One region of the Acutalibacter sp. JLR.KK004 genome, then DNA from elsewhere that is predicted to be linked to it. Evidence: predicted binding sites of a transcription regulator. Region 1 holds the regulator's gene; the other holds the start of a gene.
What was found. The regulator HrcA, encoded in region 1, represses chaperone genes, less so after heat shock. The targets are predictions, from matches to a motif close to TGTTAGCACTCNNNNNNNNNGAGTGCTAACA.
Positions count from the first base shown of each region.

Region 2: the regulator HrcA is predicted to act here: its motif matches at 2,462-2,492, upstream of VSQ30_RS10655 (co-chaperone GroES).

Region 1 covers NZ_JAYMNQ010000002.1:461,631-469,591, reverse strand. The annotation lists gene VSQ30_RS16710 (sodium ion-translocating decarboxylase subunit beta) at 1-126, shown strand, start outside; gene VSQ30_RS16705 (hypothetical protein) at 89-304, opposite strand; gene VSQ30_RS16700 (helix-turn-helix transcriptional regulator) at 420-626, shown strand; gene VSQ30_RS16695 (hypothetical protein) at 641-1,108, shown strand; gene VSQ30_RS16690 (hypothetical protein) at 1,098-1,307, shown strand; gene VSQ30_RS16685 (acyl-CoA thioesterase) at 1,322-1,741, shown strand; gene VSQ30_RS16680 (S-layer homology domain-containing protein) at 2,052-4,097, opposite strand; gene hrcA (heat-inducible transcriptional repressor HrcA) at 4,366-5,397, shown strand; gene grpE (nucleotide exchange factor GrpE) at 5,462-6,010, shown strand; gene dnaK (molecular chaperone DnaK) at 6,125-7,961, shown strand, end outside.
Region 2 covers NZ_JAYMNQ010000001.1:1,939,516-1,947,476, reverse strand. The annotation lists gene htpG (molecular chaperone HtpG) at 1-31, opposite strand, end outside; gene groL (chaperonin GroEL) at 362-1,987, opposite strand; gene VSQ30_RS10655 (co-chaperone GroES) at 2,047-2,334, opposite strand; gene VSQ30_RS10650 (DUF2651 family protein) at 2,621-2,977, opposite strand; gene VSQ30_RS10645 (hypothetical protein) at 2,958-3,344, opposite strand; gene VSQ30_RS10640 (ABC transporter permease) at 3,376-4,635, opposite strand; gene VSQ30_RS20780 (biotin/lipoyl-binding protein) at 4,628-6,634, opposite strand; gene VSQ30_RS10630 (ABC transporter ATP-binding protein) at 6,668-7,456, opposite strand; gene VSQ30_RS10625 (efflux RND transporter periplasmic adaptor subunit) at 7,532-7,961, opposite strand, start outside.

The sequences.
Region 1 (7,961 bases):
AGCGGCCTTAACCCCAACATTACGGAGGCCCTGGGGATTATGGGCAAAGGCATGCTGGGCATCTTCGTGGTTATCGGCATCATTGCGCTCATTGTGCTGGCGCTGACCAAAGCTGGCAACAAATAATCGCAAGCCTTTCGGCATGCTGGGCATCTTCGTGGTTATCGGCATCATCGCGCTTATCGTGCTGGTGCTGACCAAGGCCGGCAGCAAATAGCCGCAAGCCTTTCGGCATGCCGGGTATTTTTGTAGTTATCAGCATCATCGCGCTCATTGTGCTGGCGCTGACCAAAGCCAGCAGCAAATAGAACCCCTAAAGGCCCTCCGCTTATGGTGAGGGCTTTTTTATCCGACTTTTTGTAAAATATACTTGACTTTTAGAAAGGTTTACTATACAATAAACAGCAGGAGGTGATGGCTTGGGGAAAAACCTGAAGCTGAAAGCCGCCCGCGCCGCCATGGGCCTCACCCAGCAGGGCCTGGCCGACACCGTGGGCGTCACCCGGCAGACCATCGTAGCCATTGAGAAGGGGGACTATAACCCCACCGTGAGGCTGTGCATCCTGATTTGCCAGTCTCTGGGCAAAACCCTGGATGAGCTTTTCTGGCCGGAAGCACAAGAGTGAAGGGAGGAAGCGGCATGAAAAACAAGCTTTTCAGATGCAGGAACGATTTGGACGAGCGGCAGCTTTTGCAGCGGGGAGACGTGTTCCAGCATGGCATCATCCTCTTTTTCGTCCTGCTGCTGGCAAACGCCTTTTTAAAGGAGGGGGGCATCGTCTGGGCTGAGGGCATGTGGGAGAACCTGCTGATTATCTGGTCGGTCATCACCCTGTGCATGTGCGAATATGCTGTGAAAGAAATATACCCTATGGGCGGCGGCATGGCAGTGATTTATGGGATGGACGGCCTGGCTGGCGCGTTCCTGCTCGTTATAGGCATTGTGGAGGCCGCCATGGGCCGGGATCCTTTTTTCGCCAGCCCTCACACCTTAAGCCGTATCGGATGCCAAATCATAGAGGGTGCTTTGATGGTGCTTCCACTGCTGGTATTCTGCGGCAAAAAGGTGTATAATCACAGGAAGGAGACACAAGACAATGAAACCTAAATACAATGCGTTTTTGACCTACTGGCCCTGGCTGCTGCCCATAGGGATCCTGCTGTGGACAGCGGCGCTTATGCTGAGGCATTTCCATGTCCTGCCAGACTACTGGGCCGGTTTTATGCTGGGCTTCAGCAGTTTTCTGGCCCTTATAGGCGCTGGGATGCTGATTGCACGCATCTGCCGCAAAAACGCCCGGAAATGAAAGGAGCGACCTTTTTGCACACTGTCACTTACTCCCGCGAAGTTTACTATTACGAAACTGACCGCATGGACTGCGTACACCATTCCAATTACATCCGCTGGTTTGAGGAAGCCCGGGTACACTTCATGCGGGAAATGGGCTTCCCCTATGACAAGCTGGAAGCCTCCGGCATTGTAAGCCCGGTGCTCCATGCCGAGGCGGATTACCGCGCCATGTGCCGCTTTGGGGAGCAGGTGGAAATCGCTGCCGGCATAGAGTCCTACACCGGCACCCGCATCGGCTTTTTCTACGCAGTGACAGATAAGGCCACAGGCGCTCTCCGCTGCCAGGGGCGCACCCTCCATTGCTTTATAAACGAAACCGGGCGGCCTGTGTCCCTGCGCAAGGCAAACCCTGCCTATGACGCCCGGGTACGGGAACTGCTGGAGGACTAGAGCGTGTCCACACAAAGCAATCACACGCATCTTTTCGGGTTATTTCATGGGCTTCTGTGTTAGGAATCCCACAAAATCCCCTCGAAAATCCGCATATGCAACTTATGTGAACACGCTCTAAAAATTTTTCTGCCCCTATATTTGAAAAAAGCACCGCCCGGAAAGCCTTGTGGGACGCTTCCGGGCCGGTGCTTTTTCCTTTTGAACGGTGTTTGCCTATAGTGAAGAATCCAAAGAAGGGCGCGGCGCTAAGCGCAAAAGGGGAATGCGCCCTCTCTTTTTGTGTAAATCCTGTAATCGCCTGGCGGTTTTAATGGCACACCTTGCAGGGATTCTTTTTCCCGGCGGCCTGGGCATTCGCCACGGTACCGCTGTAAATCGTGGAAGAATTGTGGAGGGAGGCGCAGCTTCTGGTAGAATGATACACGCTGCCGTTCGGCACCCAGTATACGGTGCCGTCTATGCCGGGCTTAGGAGAGGGCGTGGGCACAGGGGTCGGGGTGGGCAGTGGGGCAGGAATAATGCCGGAGGCGTCCCCAGCAGCGTCCTGATACCGCACGAACACAGTGGCTGCGGCGCAGCGCTCTGTTTTATCCCCAGGGGCAAAACAGTTTTTATCGTCACCCTTTACAAGACCCAGTTCCTTGCAGGCATATACGGCCTCCTTGGCCCAGGAGGAAATTTTCCCGTCATCTGCAAACCGCCCGGAAGACGTACTGGTGGAAACACCCTGGCGCTTTGCCAGGTTATACAGCACCAGGCACATTTCCTGCCGGGTAATGGGGGCTTCCGGCCGGAAGGTGCCGCCTGCGTCCCCGCTCATAATCCCCGCTTCCTTAATCCAGGCAATAGGCTTTGCGTACCACTTAGAGGCGGGCACGTCTGTAAAATAGGAATTTGTATAGCCGGAGGTATCCACCTTCACCATGTTTACCACCACCTGCACAAACTCCGCCCGGGTGATGGAGGCTGTGGGACGGAAGCTGCCGCTGCTGTCTCCCTTTATCAGGCCTTTCTCTGCCGCATCCTCTACGTACTCATAATACCATGCCCCGCGGCCCACGTCCGGGAAACGCAGAGGCGGGTAGTCATGGCCCAAATACTGGTAAGCTGTGGCCCGCTTGGTGGGAAAGCGCAGGGTCAGGTTGTTGGTAGCTGTATTCGGGGTAAAGGGGTTTTTCTCCACATGGCTGGGCTGGCGGGAAAACGCCTGCCCGTCCACCACAGTCTGAGAGCCTATGAGGAAATAATCTGTACAGATTTCATCCCGGTCGTCATCGTCCCAGGTTACGTCCACATTATACCAGAGGCCGTCATCCATTTTCACGTTGTTCCACATGTGGGTTTCGCTGACAGGCACCGCGCAGTATATCTTCAGGCGATCGCACACCAGCTTAAAGGCCTCAGAATAGCCGTCGCACACAGGCTCATAGCTGTCCCCTGGAATGAGGGCGCTGTAAGCGCAGTGGGACATCTCGTAAGGCAGCCCGGAAATGGCGTTGTCTGCCGCCGCGTGGTTGTATGTATTGGCCTTTACCAGCACGTCATGCACCAGCCGCACCTTTCTATACTGATCCGGCTGGGAAGCCGCGCCCCGCGCGATAATATCCGCCGCCTCCATCATGGTTTCGTGCATCTGGCCTTCAATGCCGCCGAAGTCCAGGGCGAAAGAGAAATTCACAGTGGTAACCTGCGCTTTGGTGGAGGAAACCCTGGTGGAGCTGTAGCCATAAGACATGGTGCGGATCCACACCATGTCCGGCCTGTCGCTGTACAGGGACACAATGGCTGCCCGCAAATCCGTCATCAGGGATTTCTGGGCCGCTGCCCCGGCGCTGTCCAGCTTGAAGCTGCCCCCGCTTACGTAACCGGAAAAGGTAATGCCCTTCACGCCTGTCACGCTCAGCTTCACCTGCCTGTAGCCATTCGGCCCTTTGGACGCGGTAAGCACCTGGCTTACCGGCACGTTCACCAGGGCATTGTAACAGATCTTCTGGCGCTGGGTAAGCTGGCTGTACATGGTGCCGTCCCCATCCTGTATGGCGTTAAAGAGCTGTTCAGACACAGCCTCCTGCGCGCCGTCCTCCTGGAAGAACTGCTCCATGGAGATTTCCTCCTCCACGTCCGGCATGTCCCCCTCCTGCGCAGAAGCAAAAGGCCCGTCCACCCGGGGCGCTTCCTCTATAGGATTTTCCGAAAATTCCAGGGCGGGCATGGCCTCCAACTGGCGCAGCGTCTGCTGGAGGCAGGCCTCATACCGGGCCTCCTCCCCGCCCTCCAGGGCCAGCGCCCCCATGGGCATAAGCGCCAGAAGCAAGAAGGCTATAAACCCTGCCAGCACTCTTTTCTTTTTCACAACTGATACAGCTCCTTCCCCGCCGGCCGCAGCCGGAAGAATAAATATACAATACTATTATGCGCCTGCCGCGCCTCCTTGTCAATGGGCTTTTCTAAAGTAAACGGGCGCCCGGCCCTGCAAAAACCCCTGAATCCCTTTCCCAAAGCCATTCATAAAGTATTTACAAATAGAAACTTGACTTTTGCTGACCTAAGTGATACATTATAAGTAATCTGTTAGCACTCGCACGCCTTGAGTGCTAACCTCCCAAAAAGAGGTGAGAAAAATGGATCTGACCCAGCGGCAGGAACGGGTGCTGGCCTGCGTGGTGGCAGGCTACAGCAAAACCGGGGAGCCGGTAGGCTCCAAGGCCGTGTCGGAGGAGCTGGGGGTTTCCTCTGCCACTGTGCGCAACGAGATGGCAGGGCTGATTGAACTGGGGCTTTTAGAGCAGCCCCACACCTCCGCGGGCCGGGTGCCTTCCCAGCGGGGATACCGGGAATATATAGACCGGCTGATGCCCCCAAAACCTCTGGAGGAACGGGAAAAGCGGATTTTCGATTCCATGCTGCTGGGCAGCGCCCACGATCCAGAGGGCCTGCTGCTGCGGGCGGCCCAGCTTCTGGCAGGGGCCTCCCAGTGCATGGCGGCGGCAACCACCCCCAACGGGGCGGGCACTGTGATAAAGGCTGTGCAGTTTGTGCAGACCGCCCGGCGCAGGGCCATGCTGCTGCTATTAAGCTCTGCGGGATCCATGAAAACAAAGGTGTTCCGCTGCGATTTCGATTTAACCCCGGAACTGACGAGACTGTTCTTCCGGGTGTTTAACGAGCGGGTTACCGGGAAAAGGGCAGAGGACATCACCCCGGCCTTTGCCCAGTCCATGGCAGCCTCTTTAGGGGAAATGTACGTGCTTTTAGGCCCGCCCCTCCAGGCCCTGCTGGAAACCGCCCGGGATACGGCGGAAACCCAGGTGCTGTTAAGCGGGCAGATGAACCTGCTGTTTTACCCGGAGCTGGAGCAGCGCGGGGTGCGCCGGGTGCTGGATTTCCTGGAGCGCCGGGAGAATCTGCTGCGGCTGCTGGAGGCAAGGCCTGGCAAGGCCCAGGTGCTTATCGGCAGGGAAATCGGTCGGGCAGAGCTGGAGGACGTTTCCCTGGCAGTGGCCCGCTATCAGGTGGACGGGCAGGACGCGGGAAGCCTCTGCACTTTGGGGCCTGTCCGGATGGATTATCCCCGGCTTACCGCCATATTGGAATATCTGGCCCGGCAGGTAGGCGGGCTGCTCACCGGCCTGAGCCGGGAAGGGCAGGAATAAAAACAGGAAAAAGAAAAACCATATAAGATACAGCGACGCTGCGGCGGGAAGGGAGACTGAAAACATGGAGCAGGAACAGAAGCAGCCCGATCAGGAAATGGAGCAGGAGCAGGCAGGGGAACAGGTTCCCGGGGAACAGGACCCGGAGGTTCAGCAGGAAGAGTCCAAAACGCCTGAGCTGGAAAAACTCCAGGCGGAGTTTGAGGCCCACAAGCAGCAGCACCTGCGTGTGCTGGCGGAGTATGATAACTTCCGCAAGCGCAGCCAGAACGAAAAAAGCGCCATTTACAACAACGCGGTGTCCGACACAGTGCAGGCCCTGCTGCCCATTGCGGACAATATAGGGCGGGCGCTGGAACAGGAAAACGCTTCGGCAGAGGATATGAGGAAGGGTGTGGAAATGATTGAGTCCCAAATCCAGCAGGCTTTTGAGAAGCTGGGCATCACCCCCTGCGGGGCAGTGGGCGAACCCTTTGACCCCAACCGCCACAACGCTGTAGCCCATATTGAAGATGAAAGCCTGGGCGAAAACGTGATTTCCGCTGTGTTCCAGAAAGGGTATCTTTTAGGCGACCGGGTGGTGCGCTTCGCCATGGTGCAGGTGGCAAACTGAGTCTCCGGCTCAAGGGTTCCATCCCTTGGAACCCACGCTCCGCTTCCCGCGCCATACAAAAACCAGGCATCTATAATGACAATAAATATATAATAATAAAGCGAGGTAATAACTATGTCAAAGACCATTGGTATTGATTTGGGCACTACAAACTCCTGCGTGGCAGTGATCGAAGGCGGCGAGCCTGTGGTTATCGCCAATGCCGAGGGCGCCCGCACCACCCCTTCTGTAGTGGCTTTCTCCAAGGACGGGGAGCGCATGGTGGGCCAGGTGGCAAAGCGCCAGGCCATCACCAACCCCGACCGCACAGTTTCTTCCATCAAGCGGGAAATGGGCAGCAATTATAAGGTTGCCATTGACGGCAAAAGCTACACCCCCCAGGAAATTTCCGCCATGGTGCTGCAAAAGCTGAAGGCGGACGCGGAAGCCTATTTGGGCGAGCCTGTCACAAGCGCTGTCATCACCGTCCCCGCCTACTTCACCGACGCCCAGCGCCAAGCCACCAAGGACGCGGGGAAAATCGCGGGCATGGATGTAAAGCGCATTATCAACGAGCCTACCGCCGCGGCCCTCTCCTATGGCGTGGACAAGGACAACGACCAGAAGGTGATGGTATATGACCTGGGCGGCGGCACCTTCGACGTGTCCATCATTGAAATGGGCGACGGCGTGCAGGAGGTTCTGGCAACTGCCGGCAACAACCGCTTAGGCGGCGACGACTTTGACCAGCGGGTTATCGACCACATTGTAAGCACCTTTAAGATGGAGCAGGGCGTTGACCTTTCCGGGGACAAGATGGCCATGCAGCGCATCAAGGAAGCTGCCGAAAAGGCGAAAATTGAGCTTTCCGGCGTGACAAGCGCTTCCATCAACCTGCCCTTCATCACCGCCGACGCCACCGGGCCTAAGCACCTGGACATGACCCTGACCCGGGCCAAGTTTAACGAGCTGACCGCCGATCTGGTGGAAAAAACCATGGGGCCTGTGCGCCAGGCTTTGCAGGACAGCGGCCTGTCCATTGGGGAAATCAGCAAGGTGCTGCTGGTAGGCGGCTCCTCCCGCATCCCGGCTGTGCAGGACGCCGTAAAGGGCTTTATCGGCAAGGAGCCTTTCAAGGGCATTAACCCCGATGAGTGCGTGGCTATCGGCGCGGCTATCCAGGCAGGCGTGCTGGGAGGCGAAGTCCAGGGCCTGCTGCTCCTGGACGTAACCCCCCTGTCCCTGGGCGTGGAAACCATGGGCGGCGTAATGACCAAGATTATCGAGCGCAACACCACTATCCCCACTAAAAAGAGCCAGATTTTCTCCACTGCCGCTGACGGCCAGACCCAGGTGGAAGTAAACGTGCTGCAGGGCGAGCGGGAGTTTGCCCATGACAACAAGCAGCTTGGACTCTTCAAGCTGGACGGCATTGCCCCCGCCCCCCGGGGCATCCCCCAGATCGAAGTTACCTTTGACATCGACGCAAACGGCATTGTGAACGTATCCGCCAAGGATTTGGGCACAGGCAAGGAGCAGCATATCACGATTTCCTCCAGCTCCAACATGAGCAAGGACGATATCGACCGGGCTGTAAAGGCAGCCGAGCAGTTTGCGGAGGAGGACAAGAAGCGCCGGGAGGAAGTGGACACCAAGAATAACGCCGAGAACCTGTGCTATTCCGCTGAAAAGCTTATTGCAGACAGCGGCGACAAGCTGCAGGACGCGGACAAGAACGAAATTAACGTGAAGGTAGCCGCCCTGCGGGATACCCTGCAAAACGGCACTGTAGACGCCATCAAGGCAGGCATGGACGAGCTGCAGAAGGCGGTCTATTCCGTCAGCGAGAAGCTGTACCAGCAGGCGGCCCCCCAGGGCCAGCCCGGCACACCCCAGCCCCCCTTTGACGGGCAGCAGCCTCCCCAGGGCGGCGCACCGGACGGCAACGTGTATGACGCCGACTATAAAGACG
Region 2 (7,961 bases), on a different contig from region 1:
TTGATTCTGCCTGAAATTCCTTTAAAGCCATGTGCTGAAAACTTCCTTTCCCATTCTCATGATGTTTTTATTGTAATACAATTTTCTGTTTTGTGCAAGTCCTGGCAGGGAGGGGGGAGTGTCCGAACACGCAGTTTATATCTACGGTGCACACCTATGGGGCTTTGCCCCAAACCCCACAACCCCTTTTAAAAGAAGGGGAAACATTCCCCTTGGGAATGTTTTGATCCTAAAACCAATAAAGCCGGGTCTGCCATATTGTCTCCTGCAGCAGCATAAGGGAGCATTCCTGTAAGAAAACAAGGGCAGGCGTGGATTCCTCCAAACCTGCCCTCTTTTCTATGCTGCTTATCCTATATTATTAGTACATCCCGCCCATGTCGGGTGCGGCAGGAGCTGCCGGAGCAGGCTCCTTAATATCTGCCACCAGGGACTCGGTGGTGAGGATGGTGGAAGCCACAGAGGAAGCGTTCTGCAGAGCGGAACGGGTCACCTTGGTGGGATCCACAATGCCAGCTTCAATCATGTCCTGGAACTCGCCAGTCAGAGCATTGTAGCCATAGCCTACCTTCTGCTCCTTCTTAATGGCCTCTACAATGACAGAGCCTTCGATGCCAGCGTTCATGGCAATCTGGCGCACAGGCTCCTCCAGAGCCTTCAGCACGATAGCAGCGCCAGTCTTTTCGTCGCCCTGGGCTTCCTCTACATACTTCTGTACAGCAGGGATAGCGTCGATAAGGGCGGTGCCGCCGCCGGAAACAATGCCTTCCTCCACAGCAGCCTTGGTTGCGGCCAGTGCGTCCTCAATGCGCAGCTTCTTTTCTTTCATCTCAACATCGGTAGCAGCGCCAACCTTGATAACAGCCACGCCGCCAGCCAGCTTAGCCAAGCGCTCCTGCAGCTTTTCCTTGTCAAACTCGGAGGTAGTGGTTTCAATCTGGGAACGGATCTGGCCTACGCGGGCCTTGATATCCTCAGAGGAGCCAGCGCCGTTGACGATGATGGTGTTTTCCTTGTCCACCTTTACCTGGTGTGCAGAGCCAAGCTGGCTAAGCTGTGCGTCTTTCAGCTCCAGGCCCAGTTCCTCGGAAATGACCTGCCCGCCGGTGAGGGTGGCGATGTCTACCAGCATCTCCTTGCGGCGGTCGCCAAAGCCGGGAGCCTTAACGGCTACGCAGGTAAAGGTGCCCCGCAGGCGGTTGAGGATGAGGGTGGTAAGGGCTTCACCTTCAATATCCTCAGCGATGATCAGCAGCTTCTTGCCAGACTGTACAACCTGCTCCAGCAGGGGGAGGATTTCCTGGATGTTGGAAATCTTCTTGTCTGTGATGAGGATAGCAGGATCGTCCAGCTCTGCCACCATCTTGTCAGTATCGGTAGCCATATAGGGGGAAATGTAGCCCCGGTCGAACATCATGCCTTCTACCACTTCGCACTGGGTTTCAGCGGTTTTGCCCTCTTCTACGGTGATAACGCCGTCGGAAGTCACCTTCTCCATAGCGTCGGCAATGAGCTGGCCAATTTCATCGCTGCTGGAGGAAACCGCTGCCACGCGGGCAATGTCCTTTGTGCCGGAAACCTTCACGGAATTCTTCACAATAGCGTCAACAGCAATGTTTGTGGCCTTCTGTACGCCGCCCCGCAGCACCATGGGGTTTGCCCCTGCGGTGACGTTCTTCATGCCTTCCCGCACCAGTGCCTGGGCCAGCAGGGTGGCAGTGGTGGTGCCGTCGCCGGCAATATCGTTGGTCTTGGTGGCAACCTCTTTTACAAGCTGTGCGCCCATGTTCTCAAAAGCGTCCTCCAGCTCCACTTCCTTGGCGATGGTTACGCCGTCGTTGGTGATAAGGGGAGAGCCGAACTTTTTGTCCAGCACCACATTGCGGCCCTTAGGCCCCAGGGTGATTTTCACAGTGTCAGCAAGCTGGTTCACGCCGCTGAGAAGGGCCTTGCGGGCATCCTCCCCATAGATGATTTTCTTAGCCATAGTATATCGTCCCTTTCCTGTATCAAAATGTATTTTTCAAACGATTTGAGAACGGAGCCTTAGTCCTCCACCACTGCCAGGATGTCAGACTGCTTGACAATGGTGTACTCCTCGCCGTCTACCTTCACTTCTGTGCCGGTATACTTGGCGGAAATTACCCGGTCGCCTTCCTTGAGATACATCTTGATTTCCTTGCCGTCTACCTCGCCGCCGGGGCCAACTGCCACCACCCGGGCAATCTGGGGCTTCTCCTGGCTTTTGGCAGCCAGCACAATGCCGCTCTTGGTAGTCTCCTCGGCTTCCTCGGTTTTGATGAGCACTCTGTCCAGAAGAGGTTTCACTTTCATAATTCGTCACCTTCAGGCCCTGTTTTAAACGGGCCAATCCTTTCTCCCCGGCGCTATCGTTTTCGCGCCTGCCGGGGAAAGGCGTGAAAACCGCGGGAACCCGCGAAAAAATCAACACAGAAATTTGTTTTAGCACTCGTGAATCTCAAGTGCTAACACATATTCTAGCTACATGGTCAGGAAAAGTCAATACCCTTTCCCCATATTTTTTGACTTTTAACAAATCTTTCATAAATTTCCAGGCAAAAGGCTTTTAAATCAAAAAAAGAAGCCGAAGCATACGCTTTCAGCTTCTCTTACGGTACTGCCGCACAAGGTGCGTGATAACCATAGCCGCCCCGCCAATCAGCAGGTAAATGAACACATAGATCAGGATGGAGGCATCCCAGCCCGTTATAAACAGGCACGCCCCCAGCCAGTAGAGCAGCGCCGCCAGCAAAGGCGCATACCAGAAGCGCCTCATGTCCCACCCGGCGGCAATGCCAATCCCCAGCGCGAAAAGGGGATTGATAAGCAGGAACAGGAGCACAACAGCCCCCAGGAACGCGTCAGAGGGCAGAAAGGAAACCAGCCATGGCGGCAGGAGCATGGCCCCCGCGCAGGGCAGGACTATTTTCAGGTGCTTATACCATGTCTTTTTCATGAGGGGCTTCTCCTGGCTTTAAGCCAATAAATTTTCGGATGAAATAGCAGAGGAGCATGCCGCCTGCTCCCAGCAGAAGGTACAGTGCCAGCAGCTTCAGAAGCATTTCCGTCAGCAAGACCCGTCCGTATAGGCTGAGGAAAAAGCAGAGGGACACGAGGGCCGGCACATACCAGTACCGCCTGACGTTCTTTCCCGCCCCGGCCCCCAGCCCCAACGCGAAAAGGGGGATGGAGGTGATGGGAGGGAAACAGAACAGGACAAAGCTTACAGGCCCTTCCCGGACTATCAGCATAGCCAGAAGGGGCAGATAGACACAGGCGGCCGCAGCCAGAACAAAAAGCAGGTGGGGGCAAAGCTTTTTCATAAAAACCTCCTTTTGGGACAAAGGAAAGGCTTTATTCGTGGCGCAGAGCGTCAATGGGGTTTAAGTTGGAAGCCTTTACAGAAGGCAGCAGCCCGAAAAGGATGCCGATAGCCATGGAGAAAATCACCGCCAGGATGATGAAGGGGATGCTGATAGACACCGGGGCAGAGGTAAGATGGGAGATAAGCTCTGCCATGCCAATACCCGCGCCCACGCCCAAAAGCCCGCCCAAGCCTGTGAGCACAGCGGCTTCCGTCAGAAACTGCCACAGAATCCGGCCTTTTTTTGCGCCGATGGCCTTTTTTAGGCCTATTTCCCTGGTGCGCTCTGTAACAGACACCAGCATGATGTTCATAACGCCGATACCGCCCACCAAAAGGGAGATACTGGCTATCCAGATAAGCTGCTGGTTAGTGGCGTTGTTTAAATCCTGCAGCTCCTGGGCCTGCTTTAATGTGTCCTCCGACTTATAAAGCACCCTTTCGCTGGTAACCTGGCTGTTCAGCAGGGCCGCTACAGCCTCGCCCACAGTGGACATGGCCTCTGTGTGGGACACCTGTACGGCTATTTCCTGGGGCTCGTCATAGGCGAAAAAGGAGGGCCAGATATTTTCCGGCACAAACACAGACCCGCCGGTCTGGGCGCCGGCATAGGTGTAGTAATCCTCAATGGTATTGATAATCGGCTCGAATTTCCTGTCAGGCTCCACCACGCCCACCACCACCAGCGCGGTGGACTTGAACTCAATGGTCTTGCCAATGGGGTCGGTGCCCTGGAAGAACATCTGGGCGGCGCTGGTGTCCAGAATGGCCACATGCCGGAAGTCGGTAAAATCCCTGGGCACAAAGGCCCGGCCTTTTTTCACAGAATAGCTGCAGGTGGAAAAATAGGCGTTGTCAATGCCGTATATCTCGCAGCCGGATATTTCCGTGTTGCTATAATAGAAGGAGCTGTCGTAGCTGGTGCGGCGGTTGTAAGCGGCGGCAGACACCACGTCAGGCAGATCCAAAATGGCGTTATACACGTCGCTGCTTACAGGGAGCACCCCCTCGGGGATACCCTCAAACTCCATCTGGTAGGGGCTGTCATATTCCTGTTGGTAAAGCTGCACCCGGGTTACGTTATTGCCAGAGCCTATCAGGTTCTGCTTAATCTGCTCGTTGGTGCCCTTGATGGTGGACACGATGGAAATAATGGCGGCAATGCCGATAATGATACCCAGCATGGTTAAAAAGGAGCGCATCTTGTGGGACCAGATGCCCTGAAAGGACAGGCGTATATTCTCAATCAAGGATGACTCCCCCTCCGTTTTCTGTTTCAAAATAGGTGCCGTTTTCATCCCGGCCTGTAATAACAGCCCCATCCGGCAGGTTAGGCTCCACAATGCCGGGGGTCTCCGTCCCGTCCCCGCTGCTTTCTTCCTCCAGGGTGCTGGCGTCTCCTTCTGTAGCAGAGGGCAGGCTTTCGCCAGCTCCGCTTTCCAGCAGGCTGCTGCCTTCGCCCTGCTCCCCTTCCTCAGGGTAGGGGGGATCTTCGCTGTCCTGCAGGATGACCCGCACGCCTTCCTTGGTGTCAACGCCATAGGGGAAGGCAATGAAATCCTCAGCAGTCAGGCCGGACTTTATCTCCAGATAGCTGCCGCTGTAAATGGTTTTGCCTGTCTGCACATACTGCTTGTGCAGGCGGTTGTCGCGGCCTGCCTTCATAACATAGAAGCCCGCGTCGTCTTCCCGCAGGTAGGGCTTATCCAGATAGAGGGCGCCGCCATCCGCTGTGTCCTGCACGTTCATGGTAATTTCCACTCCCATGCCATTTTCCAGGCTGTCGTCCCCGTCCTCTACCACAGCGGTAAACTCATAGCTGGAGCTGTTGGGATTTCCCGCGCCGTAATAGCCGTATCCCGAGGAATTGTCCATAGGGAAGTCGGAGATGCTGACAATCTGGGCAGAGTAGCTCATGCCGTTCATCCAGGACATAGCGCTCACTGTGTCCCCTACAGCTATGCTGCCCAGCAGGCCCTCGCTCAAAGAGCCGGAAATATAGAACTTGTCATCCCCGGACACCACCATAAAGGGCTTGCTTTCTGCCACAGCCAGCTCCAGGTCTATCAAAGTGCGCACCCGCCCATCCACATTGCTGAGAACAGTGGAATTGTCCAGGGCGCGCTGGGCGATTTCCAGGTTCAGCTTAGCCTGCTTCAAGGCATACTGCAAATCCCGGATTTCCGTCTTTTTCTTTTCTATCTCTTCCTTTAGCTGGGAGGAGGTATATCCCATGTCATCGTAATTGTTGGGGTTCGGCGTGGGGGTGGGGGTAGCGTCCAGAAGCACATCCTGGATGTCCTCCATGGTGCTGTCCTCTAAGGGGGCCATTGTCTGAATAATGGCGGAAAGCTGGGTGCCGTCCAGCTTGAAGGAGGAGATAAGGCTCCCGTAATTGGAGTTCCCTTCGCGCACCTCGAAAATGGCCGCGAAAGGGGAAGCCAGTTCATTCCCTGCAGGCTCCGCCTGGGAAGGCGTAGCATCCGGCGCTTCGCTGGAGGGTTCATCCCCGTCCGGCTCCGGGCTGGAACCAGGCCCCGGCGTTGGATCCGGCATATCCTCCTGCCCTGCTCCCAGCAGCAGCATTAAAAATTCCTTTGTCATCACGCACCCGTCTGTGCAGAGAAACACATAAGGGTCGCTGGAGGTGCCGCTGCCCGAGTAGGGGAGGGAGGTTTCATCCAAACGGCTGTAAAGGGTTACATCGGCCGGCGGGATGGCGGTAGGCCCCGGGGTGGGAGTGGGGGTAGGGGTCGGCCGGTTTGTGGGCCGTTGGGTGGGTCTGGGTGTGACTACCGGCTTTGCAGTGGAGGAAGGCTTTGTATTCTGCAGCTTTTTCAACTGCTTCTGCGCCTCGTCAATTTTCAGCTCCGTCTGTTTCACAGCCAGCTCCTTGGCCTCCACGTCCAGCTCCAGCTTGGCCTTGTCGTATTGCAGCAGGGGATCTCCAATGTGGACCTCCTGCCCCTCGGACACAAAGACCTCTGAAATAACCTTGTCGGAGGTGGGGAAAATCTCCTGCATATAGTCGCTGAGGATGGTGCCCGAGGAGGTTGCCTGATCCCCCCAATAGGAAGTGGAGAGATAGCTGACCGGCATAACCTCCACGGTTTTCTGATCATTGCGGTACTGTATAAAAAACCATGTCCCCAGCAGGGCGGCAGTAACCACCACCAGCGTGATGGAAATGATGAGTATCCTGTTCCGCAGCTTTTTATTCTGCCCTTGCGCTTTCAAATGCTTGCTCATAGGGTGTGCAGGACTCCTTTCTGTTGCCCGGCCTTACAGGGCCGTATCCTGTCCCGGCAGGGGGACGGGGGTTGTAACCTCCGTGGGGATGGGGCTGCCAAAGCTGCCCTCTGAAACATCCCCTTCCGGGGGAGAATCCGTCAAAGGTTTTCCCTGCGCGTCCACCAGCCTGCCGTCCCGGATGTGCAGGGTGCGCTTTGCGTGGGCGGCAATTTCCGGTTCGTGGGTAATCATCACAATGGTCACGCCCTCTTCGTTGAGGCGCTGGAATATTTCCATAATCTGCTCGCCGGATTTCGTGTCCAAAGCGCCGGTAGGCTCGTCTGCCAGCAAAATTTTAGGGCTGTTTACAATGGCCCTGGCGATGGCTACCCGCTGGCACTGCCCACCGGAAAGCTGGGTGGGCTTGAAGCCGGTGCGATCCCCCAGCCCAACCCGCTCCAGGGCCTGCCGCGCCATTTCCTGGCGCTCCCGGCGGCGCACCCCGGCATACAGCAGGGGCAGGGCCACGTTGTCCTGGGCAGACTGCCTGGACAGCAGGTAAAAGCTTTGGAACACAAAGCCAATGCTGTGCAGGCGCACATCTGACATTTTTGAGTCTCCCAGCCCGGCAATGTCCTCCCCCTCCAGCAGGTAGGCTCCGGAGGTGGGAGCGTCCAGGCATCCAATAATGTTCATCAGGGTTGTTTTGCCGGAGCCGGAAGGCCCCATAATCGCCAGATATTCCCCTTCCTCCACAGAGAGGGAAATGTCCTTGAGCACAGGCACCTCCATGCGCCCCTGCAAATAGGTTTTGCAGATATTCCGCAGTTCCAGCATCATAAGCGGTCAAACCGGGGCGCGGGCTTCCCCGCACCGTTCCTTTCAAAAGATTCAAACAGTCTCCGTCCAGCAGGCTCACCGCAGCAGGGACAAATTTCCAGGGGAAGCCGCCTGCACCCCGCCGCCATCGGCGGGGGCGTCCGCGCTTTCATACAAAGCGCCATCTTCCGATACAACAGCGCTGTCATCCTCAGCGGCGCCGCCTTCTTCTTCCCCGCCTTCAGGAAGGATTTCTCCTTCAGGAACCACGCCTTCAGGCGTCACGTCCATGCCAGGGTCAAGCATCCCGCCGTTGTCAAAGTCTGTCCCCGGCATAGTGGGATCCTCCCCCTCAGCCTGCTGGGAGGCGTCCATGGTGGTCGGCCCGCCAGGCACCAGATTGTCGCTGGGATAGGCGATATAGTCCAGGGTGGAAAGCCCGCCGGTTATTTCATACAGATCGTTCGCCGAATCATATTCCCCTAATGTGACCATGCGCCGTTCCAGCTTCTCATTTTCATCCCTG